Regions from separate parts of the Paenarthrobacter sp. NPDC090517 genome, predicted to be linked through region 2. Evidence: riboswitches for the same ligand, from Rfam matches in the RefSeq annotation. Region 2 holds a riboswitch; the other holds the start of a gene.

Region 1 (4,097 bases), 420 kb from region 2:
CGCGGCGAGCTGGTCCGACGAGTCGTCGACGTTGGGCGCAATCCGATGATGTGACACGAAAATCAGGTTAGCCCGAAATGGGCCGATAGTCTTGGATCATGGGCACTTCCCCGGACCGCGCAGCCTATGCCGGGCAACTCTCAGCGGAGTTGCTCGGAGCCATGGCGTATGGCGAACTGTCCGCCTTTGGGCGGCTCGCGCTGGATTCCCGCCACGCACCCACGCTTCACGACAGGTCTGTGCTCGCGAAGATCGCAGTCGGGGCCTACGGAAACTTTGCCCTCCTCAATGACCGCCTGTCGGAGATGGGCCTGGACCCCGAACATGCGATGCTGCCGTTTCAGCGCTCCTTCGATCACTTCCACGAGCGCACCAAGCCGGGGGACTGGTTCGAATCCGTGATGAAGGCCTATGTCATCGATACCGTGTCATCAGATTTCTATAGGGCTGTCTCGATGTTCCTCGACCCGACAACGCAGCACTTCGTTGAGCGCGTCGCTTCCCCCGATCAGGCAACGGACGTCCTCCGCGTCCTGCTCAGGCGGGCCTTGGCAGATGACCCGCGCCTCGCTTCCCGATTGGCGCTGTGGGGCCGCCGCCTGGTGGGGGAAGCGTTGACGCAGGCGCAGCGCGTGGGCATGGAACATCCCTTGCTGGGGCCAATGCTGAAAAGCGGCGGGGACGCGCGTGCTGCGGTGAAAAGGCTTACGACGGAGCTCGCTGATAAGCATGCCCGCCGGATGATTGGCCTCGGCCTGACCGCCTAGCCCGCGGATCGCGCGGTACCTCCGACTTCCCTAGACGGTATCCAAAGCTTCCAGCAGCGACTTGGCCGCCGCCGTCGGGTCCGTTGCCGCTGTGATGGCCCGGACCACCACGATCCGGCTGGCACCCGCTTTCACAACCTGTTCAACGTTGCTGAGGTCGATGCCGCCAATGGCGAACCACGGGAGGGTCACACCGTCGGCTGAACGCTTGACCGCTTCTGCGGCATATGTGACCAGATCCAAACCGACAGCAGCGCGGCCGGGTTTGGTGGGTGTTGCCCACACTGGGCCCACGCAAAAATAGTCCAGTCCCAAGGGCCCTCGGGAAGTGGCCACAGCTGCATCGATTTGTTCTGTTGTGTGGGTGGAGAGTCCTATGCCGGTGGCGTTCGGCAGGAGTGTCCGGGCGGCCGTCAGGGGCAGGTCCTTTTGCCCGATGTGGAACACGGGAGCCCCGGAAATGCTGGCAACATCGGCCCGGTCGTTGACCGCCCAAAGCCGTCCGTGACGTTGTGCGACGCTCCGCAGGACGGCCAACATCTCCAGTTCCTCGGCAGCTTCCAGGGTCTTGTCGCGGAGTTGGATGATGTCCACGCCGCCTTCGAAAGCGGCGTCCACAAAGTCCTCAAAATCGCCCTGCTCCTTGCGGGCATCTGTGCACAGGTAGAGGCGGGCGGAGGCAAGAGCGTCAGGCTGAGTCATGGGAACCAGAGTAGTTCCTCTAAACTGGGCTCGTACTGCGGGAGCCGCGACATTCGTCATATGACTGTCCGGCTGAGAGGGCTTCAGCGCCGACCGCTTGACCTGATCCGGCTAGTACCGGCGTAGGGAAGGAAACAAATGGCAGATCCCCGCCATACCCCTCTTCATGCAGACGTTGCCGTCATTGGTGCCGGCGTCATAGGCCTCGGCATCGCTCACGAAGCCCGACGATTGGGCCGTTCAGTTGCGCTGATCGACCCCACGCCCGCTTCCGGCGCGTCCTTCGCAGCGGCCGGCATGCTTGCACCCGTCAGCGAACTCCATTACCAGGAAGAAGATCTTCTTGACCTAATGCTTGAGTCTTCCCAGCTGTGGCCCTCTTTTGTGGACGGACTGCATCGAGGCTCAGAGGACAGCGGATACCGCACGACGCCGACCCTCGCCGTGGGTGCCGACGCAGCCGACCGCCGGGCGCTTGCTGACCTAAGGTCGGTCCAGCTTGCCGCCGGCTTGGGAGTCGAACCTCTCGCTCTGCGGGACGCGAGGCAACGGGAGCCGCTCCTCAGTCCGCAGATCTCCTGCGCTTTTGACATTCCTGCCGACCACCAAGTCGATCCGAGAAGACTCGCGGCATGCCTCTTGGCAGGACTCGCAGCCCATTCGCCAGATGACAGTTCCTGGGTATCGGGAGCCGAGGACGGATTCGCCGTTGCTTCCAGGGCGCACGGTTTGCTGTGGGAAGGCGGGCGGGTCGCAGGAGTGGAGCTTGAATCAGGAGTCTATGTGCTCGCCGGAGAGACCGTGGTGGCCAACGGGCTGGGCGCGTCCAGGTTGTCCGGTCTCCCTGATGGTCTGAGCCTTCCGGTAAGGCCGGTCTATGGTGACATCCTCCGGCTCCGCGTCCCCGATCACCTGCGCCCCTTGGTCACATCAACGATTCGCGGAATGGTTCGTGGAGTACCTGTCTACATCGTGCCCCGGGACGACGGAACTGTGGTGATAGGAGCGACGCAACGCGAAGACGGGTTGTCAGCCTCTTCCAACGCGGTCTCGGCGGGTGGCGTTTACCAATTGCTGAGGGACGCCCAAGTATTGGTCCCCGCAGTGGCTGAACTGGAACTCCTTGAAGCAACCGCCCGCGCCCGGCCCGGAACTCCGGACAACGCCCCGCTGCTCGGGCGGGTCGGTGCTTCCAACGCCGACATCGAGGGCCTGGTGATCGCCACGGGATTCTTCCGCCACGGAGTCCTCCTGACTCCCGTGGCCGCCAAGATCGTGGGGGAACTCATGGTTAGTGGCTCAGCGGACCCCCGATGGGTCCCCTTTATGCCCCATCGTTTCGAGAGCAACGCCCCTGTTGCCCGAGCACTCACACCAGCAGGACGAACCACCACCAAGGAAACAGCATGAACATTAAAGTGAACGGAACCGACCACGCAGTCTCTGACGAAGCATCCGTCAGTACCCTCGTCACAGCCGTCACCGGTCGCGCCTTGGACGCCCGCGGACAAGCGGCCGACGGCGGCAAGCTGGGAGTCGCTGTCGCACGCAATTCCGAGGTAGTGCCACGCAGCCAATGGTCCGTGACAGCGCTCGCCGACGGAGACGAACTCGAACTCGTAACAGCAGTCCAGGGAGGCTAATCATGACAACAGCAAACGTTGACGTCCGCACCGACGCTCTGGTGATCGACGGCGTCGAATTTGGTTCCCGCCTCATCATGGGTACTGGAGGCGCGCCGAGCCTCGATGGCTTGGGATCAGCGCTCCTGGCTTCGGGAACCGAACTCACCACAGTGGCGATGCGCCGCTATTCGCCCGCCGAAACGGGCTCCCTGTTCCAACTGCTGGTGGACCATAACATCCGCGTGCTGCCCAATACTGCTGGTTGTTTCACGGCCAAGGACGCCGTGATGACTGCCGAGCTTGCTCGGGAAGCACTTGAGACCGATTGGGTGAAGCTGGAAGTCATCGCGGACGAACACACACTCCTTCCCGACGCCGTGGAACTGGTGGATGCAACGGAGCAGTTGGTGAACCGCGGCTTCAAGGTATTCGCCTACACCAATGACGATCCCGTACTGGCGCTCAGGCTCGAGAATCTGGGTGCAACAGCCGTCATGCCCTTGGGTTCGCCCATCGGGACCGGCCTTGGCATCCTCAATCCGCACAACATTGAGCTCATTGTGTCCCGGGCCTCCGTGCCCGTGGTGCTCGATGCGGGGATCGGCACAGCCTCCGATGCTGCCCTCGCCATGGAATTGGGTTGCGACGCCGTTCTGCTTGCCACCGCCGTAACGCGCGCGCAAAACCCGGTGCAGATGGGCGAGGCCTTCAAACACGCCGTGATCGCCGGTAGGCTGGCCAAGCAGGCGGGCCGGATTCCGCGGCGGGAGCACGCACTCGCATCCTCGGCGATGGAGGGCCGGGCAGAGTTCCTCTGATGAAGGAGCAGTCATGGCAGGTACGGACGAGCAACTGACCGAGGCAGCCGTCAACGATGCCCTCGGGGACCTTCCGGACTGGAAGTACCAGGGTGGCTTGGTGACTGTTTATAAAACCTCGACGGCGGCGGACGCGCTTGCGCTCATTGCCGCGGTTGGAGGGATCGCGGAGGATCAAAATCACC
Region 2 (4,097 bases):
GGAAGCTGCGTTCGTGGACATCGGACGCGGCCGTAACGCGGTCCTGTACGCCGGAGAAGTCAACTGGGACGCAGTTAACCTTGAAGGCCAACCGCGTCGCATCGAGAACGCCCTGAAGTCCGGCGACTCCGTCCTGGTCCAGGTCACCAAGGACCCCGTGGGACACAAGGGTGCCCGCCTCACCAGCCAGATCTCGCTGCCGGGCCGCTACCTGGTGTACGTACCGGGTGGCTCCATGACCGGCATCTCACGCAAGCTGCCCGACGTCGAGCGCAACCGCCTCAAGCGCATCCTGAAGGACCGTTTGCCGGAAAACGCGGGTGTCATTGTTCGCACAGCAGCTGAGGGCGCGTCCGAGGAAGAGCTCACCCACGACATCAACCGTCTGCGCGCGCAGTGGGAAGGCATCGAAGGACAGGCCTCGTCCACCAAGGTTTTGGCTCCCGAGCTGCTCTACGGCGAACCCGACCTCACCATCAAGGTGGTCCGTGACGTTTTCAACGAGGACTTCTCCAAGCTGATCGTCTCCGGTGACGACGCCTGGGACACCATCGAGGCCTACGTGACCTACGTTGCCCCTGATCTGGTGGGACGCCTCGAAAAGTGGACCAAGGATCAGGACATCTTCGCCGCGTGGCGTATCGACGAGCAGATCCACAAGGCCCTGGAGCGGAAGGTCTTCCTGCCGTCCGGCGGTTCGTTGGTCATCGATCGCACCGAGGCCATGACCGTGGTGGACGTCAACACCGGCAAGTTTACCGGCAGTGGCGGAAACCTTGAAGAAACGGTCACCAAGAACAACCTTGAAGCGGCCGAGGAAGTTGTTCGCCAGCTTCGTCTGCGCGATATCGGCGGCATTATCGTCATCGACTTCATTGACATGGTCCTTGAATCCAACCGCGACCTCGTCCTCCGCCGCATGGTGGAGTGCCTCGGCCGGGACCGCACCAAGCACCAGGTGGCTGAAGTGACGTCGCTGGGCTTGGTTCAGATGACGCGCAAGCGCATGGGAACCGGCCTTCTTGAGGTCTTCGGTGAGCAGTGCGAGCACTGCGCCGGCCGGGGTGTCGTCACGCACGACGAGCCCGTTGAACACCGTCGCGCCAACGTGGTGGCTGCTGAACATCACCGCCCGCACACGGAAGCGCAGCAGCCTGCTGCGCGGACCGAACGCAAACGCCGCCGCGGTAAGGGCGGGGGACCGGCCATTGCCGAAGCTCCCGCGCAGGTCCACACGACCACGTCCGCCCCGGTTACAGCATCCACCACGGCTGAACCGCAGGATCCTGCCCGGATAGCCAAAGCCGAGGCAACCAGGGCCGCCCTGGCGACAATTGCCGCTGCAGCTCACGCCGCACACCTGCACGACGACGAAGTTCACCGTGCAGAGGAGGAAGCCCGGGCGGCGGGCCGGCACGAACCAGACGTAAGCCCTGCATCCGGCACCTCCACTGGTAGTGAAGCCGCTACCGGCGAAGCACGGGCTTCAGCCCGCGATGCTGCAAGCAGGGAAGCAGCAGTCCAGGAAGCAAGATCTACTCCCGTCCTGCGCTTTGGTGGGGAAGAAGTTGCCCTGCCGTTCGTTGAGCACCACGAGGAACCGCAGGCAGCCAAGCCTGCCATGAGCCTGGATCTCCTGGCCGAAGCGTTTTCGCACCTCGGCGCAGCCCCGGCACCTGAGGAAGAAGCCGCGCCTGTTTCAGCCCCGAAGGCTGCTGCTTCTCCGGCACGGACTGCTGAGGAAGATCCCGAGGCTGCTTCAGCCTCGCGTGGACGTCGCGGTCGCCGTAACCGGAGTGCGAGCAGGGCCCAGGGAGCGGCCAATGAAACCAGTGTCGAGCACCATGACGTAACGGCATCGGCCACCCGGGGTTCGGCCCATGAGGCTAAGGCGACTGTGGAGCCGGCCAAAAAGGCGCCAAAGGATGAGCCCATCATCCTAGGCGTTGGAGTTCCTGCTTCCGAGCTCTAAGTTCCGGCGAACAAGTTGAAAAGGACCCTGCGCTATCTGCCACTCGGCGGGTAGTGCGGGGTCCTTTTGCATCCGGGCTGCAATCCACGCATGGGCTGCGTTCAGAGTCACATCCGGGCGTCGCCGTGGCCCGGTTCCCGCGCCGCGTTGCTTCCCGGCTACGCTTGGGGACTGACACGGGGTGCCGGGCGTTGGGCCGGGCTGAGATCCAAACCCGTTGAACCTGTCCGGTTAGCACCGGCGAAGGGATGTCCTCATGACTGCATCATCATATTCATCGGTGTACCCCCTCGACGCTTCGGCTTCGGGCCGTCCAACCCCACGCGTTCTGAGCATTGCCGGCTCGGACCCTTCAGGTGGCGCCGGAATCCAAGCGGACCTGAAGAGCATCGCCGCGTTCGGCGGGTACGGCATGGCTGCCATTACGGCTCTCACCGCGCAAAACACCAGGGGGGTCAGTGCCGTCCACGTCCCTCCCGCGCACTTCCTGCGTCAGCAGCTGGACGCCATTAGCGGTGACATCACCATTGACGCCGTGAAGATCGGAATGCTCGGCGACGCAGCCGTCATCGAAGAGGTCCGGAGCTGGCTCGAAGAGGTGCGTCCCGTCGTCGTGGTCCTTGATCCGGTGATGGTGGCCACCAGTGGTGACCGACTGCTCCGGGAGTCTGCTGAGACGGCATTGCGTTCGCTGATCCCTTCGGCCCACCTCATTACGCCGAACATTCCTGAACTGGCCATGTTGCTGGGGGAGCCGGAGGCAACAGACTGGGCTTCGGCGCTGGACCAGGGCAAGCGGTTGGCGGCGGAGTACGGAAACACGGTCCTGGTCAAGGGCGGACACCTGCCAGGGCCGGAGTGCCCCGATGCGCTGGTAAACACCAGCGGGCTATTGTCCCAGGATGTGATCGAAGTTGCGGGTCCCAAGCTTGCAACGCGGAACAGCCACGGTACCGGGTGCTCCCTGTCTTCCGCCTTGGCCACAGTCCAGGCACGAACTGGTGATTGGGAAGTTTCACTGCGGGAAGTCAAGCCGTGGTTGCTAGGGGCATTGATGGCCTCTGACACCCTGCACGTGGGTCAAGGCAACGGGCCCGTGGACCACTTCCACCACTTCCAGCAGGCATCCAAGCCGGGCGCTTTCGCTGCGGCGATGTGGAATGAAGCCGTCCCCGAACTCGAAGCGATTTACGGACTCCCGTTTATTCAAGGACTTCAATCCGGCGAACTGCCCGAACGTGACTTCAGTTACTACCTTGCCCAGGACGCCATCTATCTCAATGGGTATTCGAGGGTCCTGGCACGTGCGGGCGCCTTGGCCCCCACGGAGGAAGAACAACTGTTCTGGGCAAAGGCATCACAGCAGTGCCTGGAGGTTGAATCGGAGTTGCACAGGAACTGGTTGAGCACGCGGGAGGCCTCCACGGCAACCGGACCGGTCACCAAGTCCTACGTTGACCATTTACTGGCAACATCCGCTGCCGGCAGCTATGCCGTAGTGCTGGCGGCGATCCTGCCCTGCTACTGGTTGTATGCGGAGGTGGGTCAGCAGCTGCATGCGGCATACGTAAACGCCGGTGCGCCTGCGGACCACGCATATGCGGACTGGTTGAAGACCTACGCCGACGAGGATTTCGCTGAGGCCACACGGAAAGCGATCAACTTCACTGATGCTGCGGCCGTCGCGGCTTCCGGCATGGAGCGGGCTGCCATGATGGATGCTTTCACGCAGTCCTGCCGCTACGAGACGGCGTTCTTCGATGCTCCGAGGCTGTTTGCGCAGGTTTCGTCCACCCGCGTTCAGTAGCTTTCCACGCTCGTATTTGAGGCCGATAGCGGCGACACGTCCGCGCGTCGCTGGCTGGATCGCGTTAATCTCGCCCAAACCCTGTAGGCTGTATGGGCACGGTGCCGGGAGAGTCCGTTACAACTGGTGATGCAAGTCACGAGGTAGCCTCCGGACCCGGCCTCATTTGCAGCTGAAGGTCAAACTAGCGTAATCTTGATCTTCGGTGCTTACGCCAACACTTGGGTTATGCCCCTTGGAATTGTTCATGGGATGACTCGCGGACTTCGATCAGAAGTCCACGGCGTTGAGGCACAGCGCGAACCAGGGCTGATTCCG

The links. A riboswitch is a leader RNA that binds a small molecule or an ion and turns the genes downstream of it on or off. The one in region 2 is predicted to bind thiamine pyrophosphate.
Region 1: another riboswitch for thiamine pyrophosphate. It lies ahead of thiO (glycine oxidase ThiO); the one in region 2 lies ahead of thiD (bifunctional hydroxymethylpyrimidine kinase/phosphomethylpyrimidine kinase).

Annotation. Positions count from the first base shown of each region.
Region 1 covers NZ_JBIVXN010000001.1:882,807-886,903, reverse strand. The annotation lists gene ACIQTW_RS04060 (RNB domain-containing ribonuclease) at 1-57, opposite strand, end outside; gene ACIQTW_RS04055 (ferritin-like fold-containing protein) at 99-767, shown strand; gene thiE (thiamine phosphate synthase) at 798-1,469, opposite strand; TPP riboswitch at 1,497-1,615, shown strand; gene thiO (glycine oxidase ThiO) at 1,608-2,879, shown strand; gene thiS (sulfur carrier protein ThiS) at 2,876-3,112, shown strand; gene ACIQTW_RS04035 (thiazole synthase) at 3,115-3,912, shown strand; gene ACIQTW_RS04030 (4a-hydroxytetrahydrobiopterin dehydratase) at 3,926-4,097, shown strand, end outside.
Region 2 covers NZ_JBIVXN010000001.1:460,135-464,231, reverse strand. The annotation lists gene ACIQTW_RS02115 (Rne/Rng family ribonuclease) at 1-1,972, shown strand, start outside; TPP riboswitch at 2,140-2,238, shown strand; gene thiD (bifunctional hydroxymethylpyrimidine kinase/phosphomethylpyrimidine kinase) at 2,229-3,779, shown strand.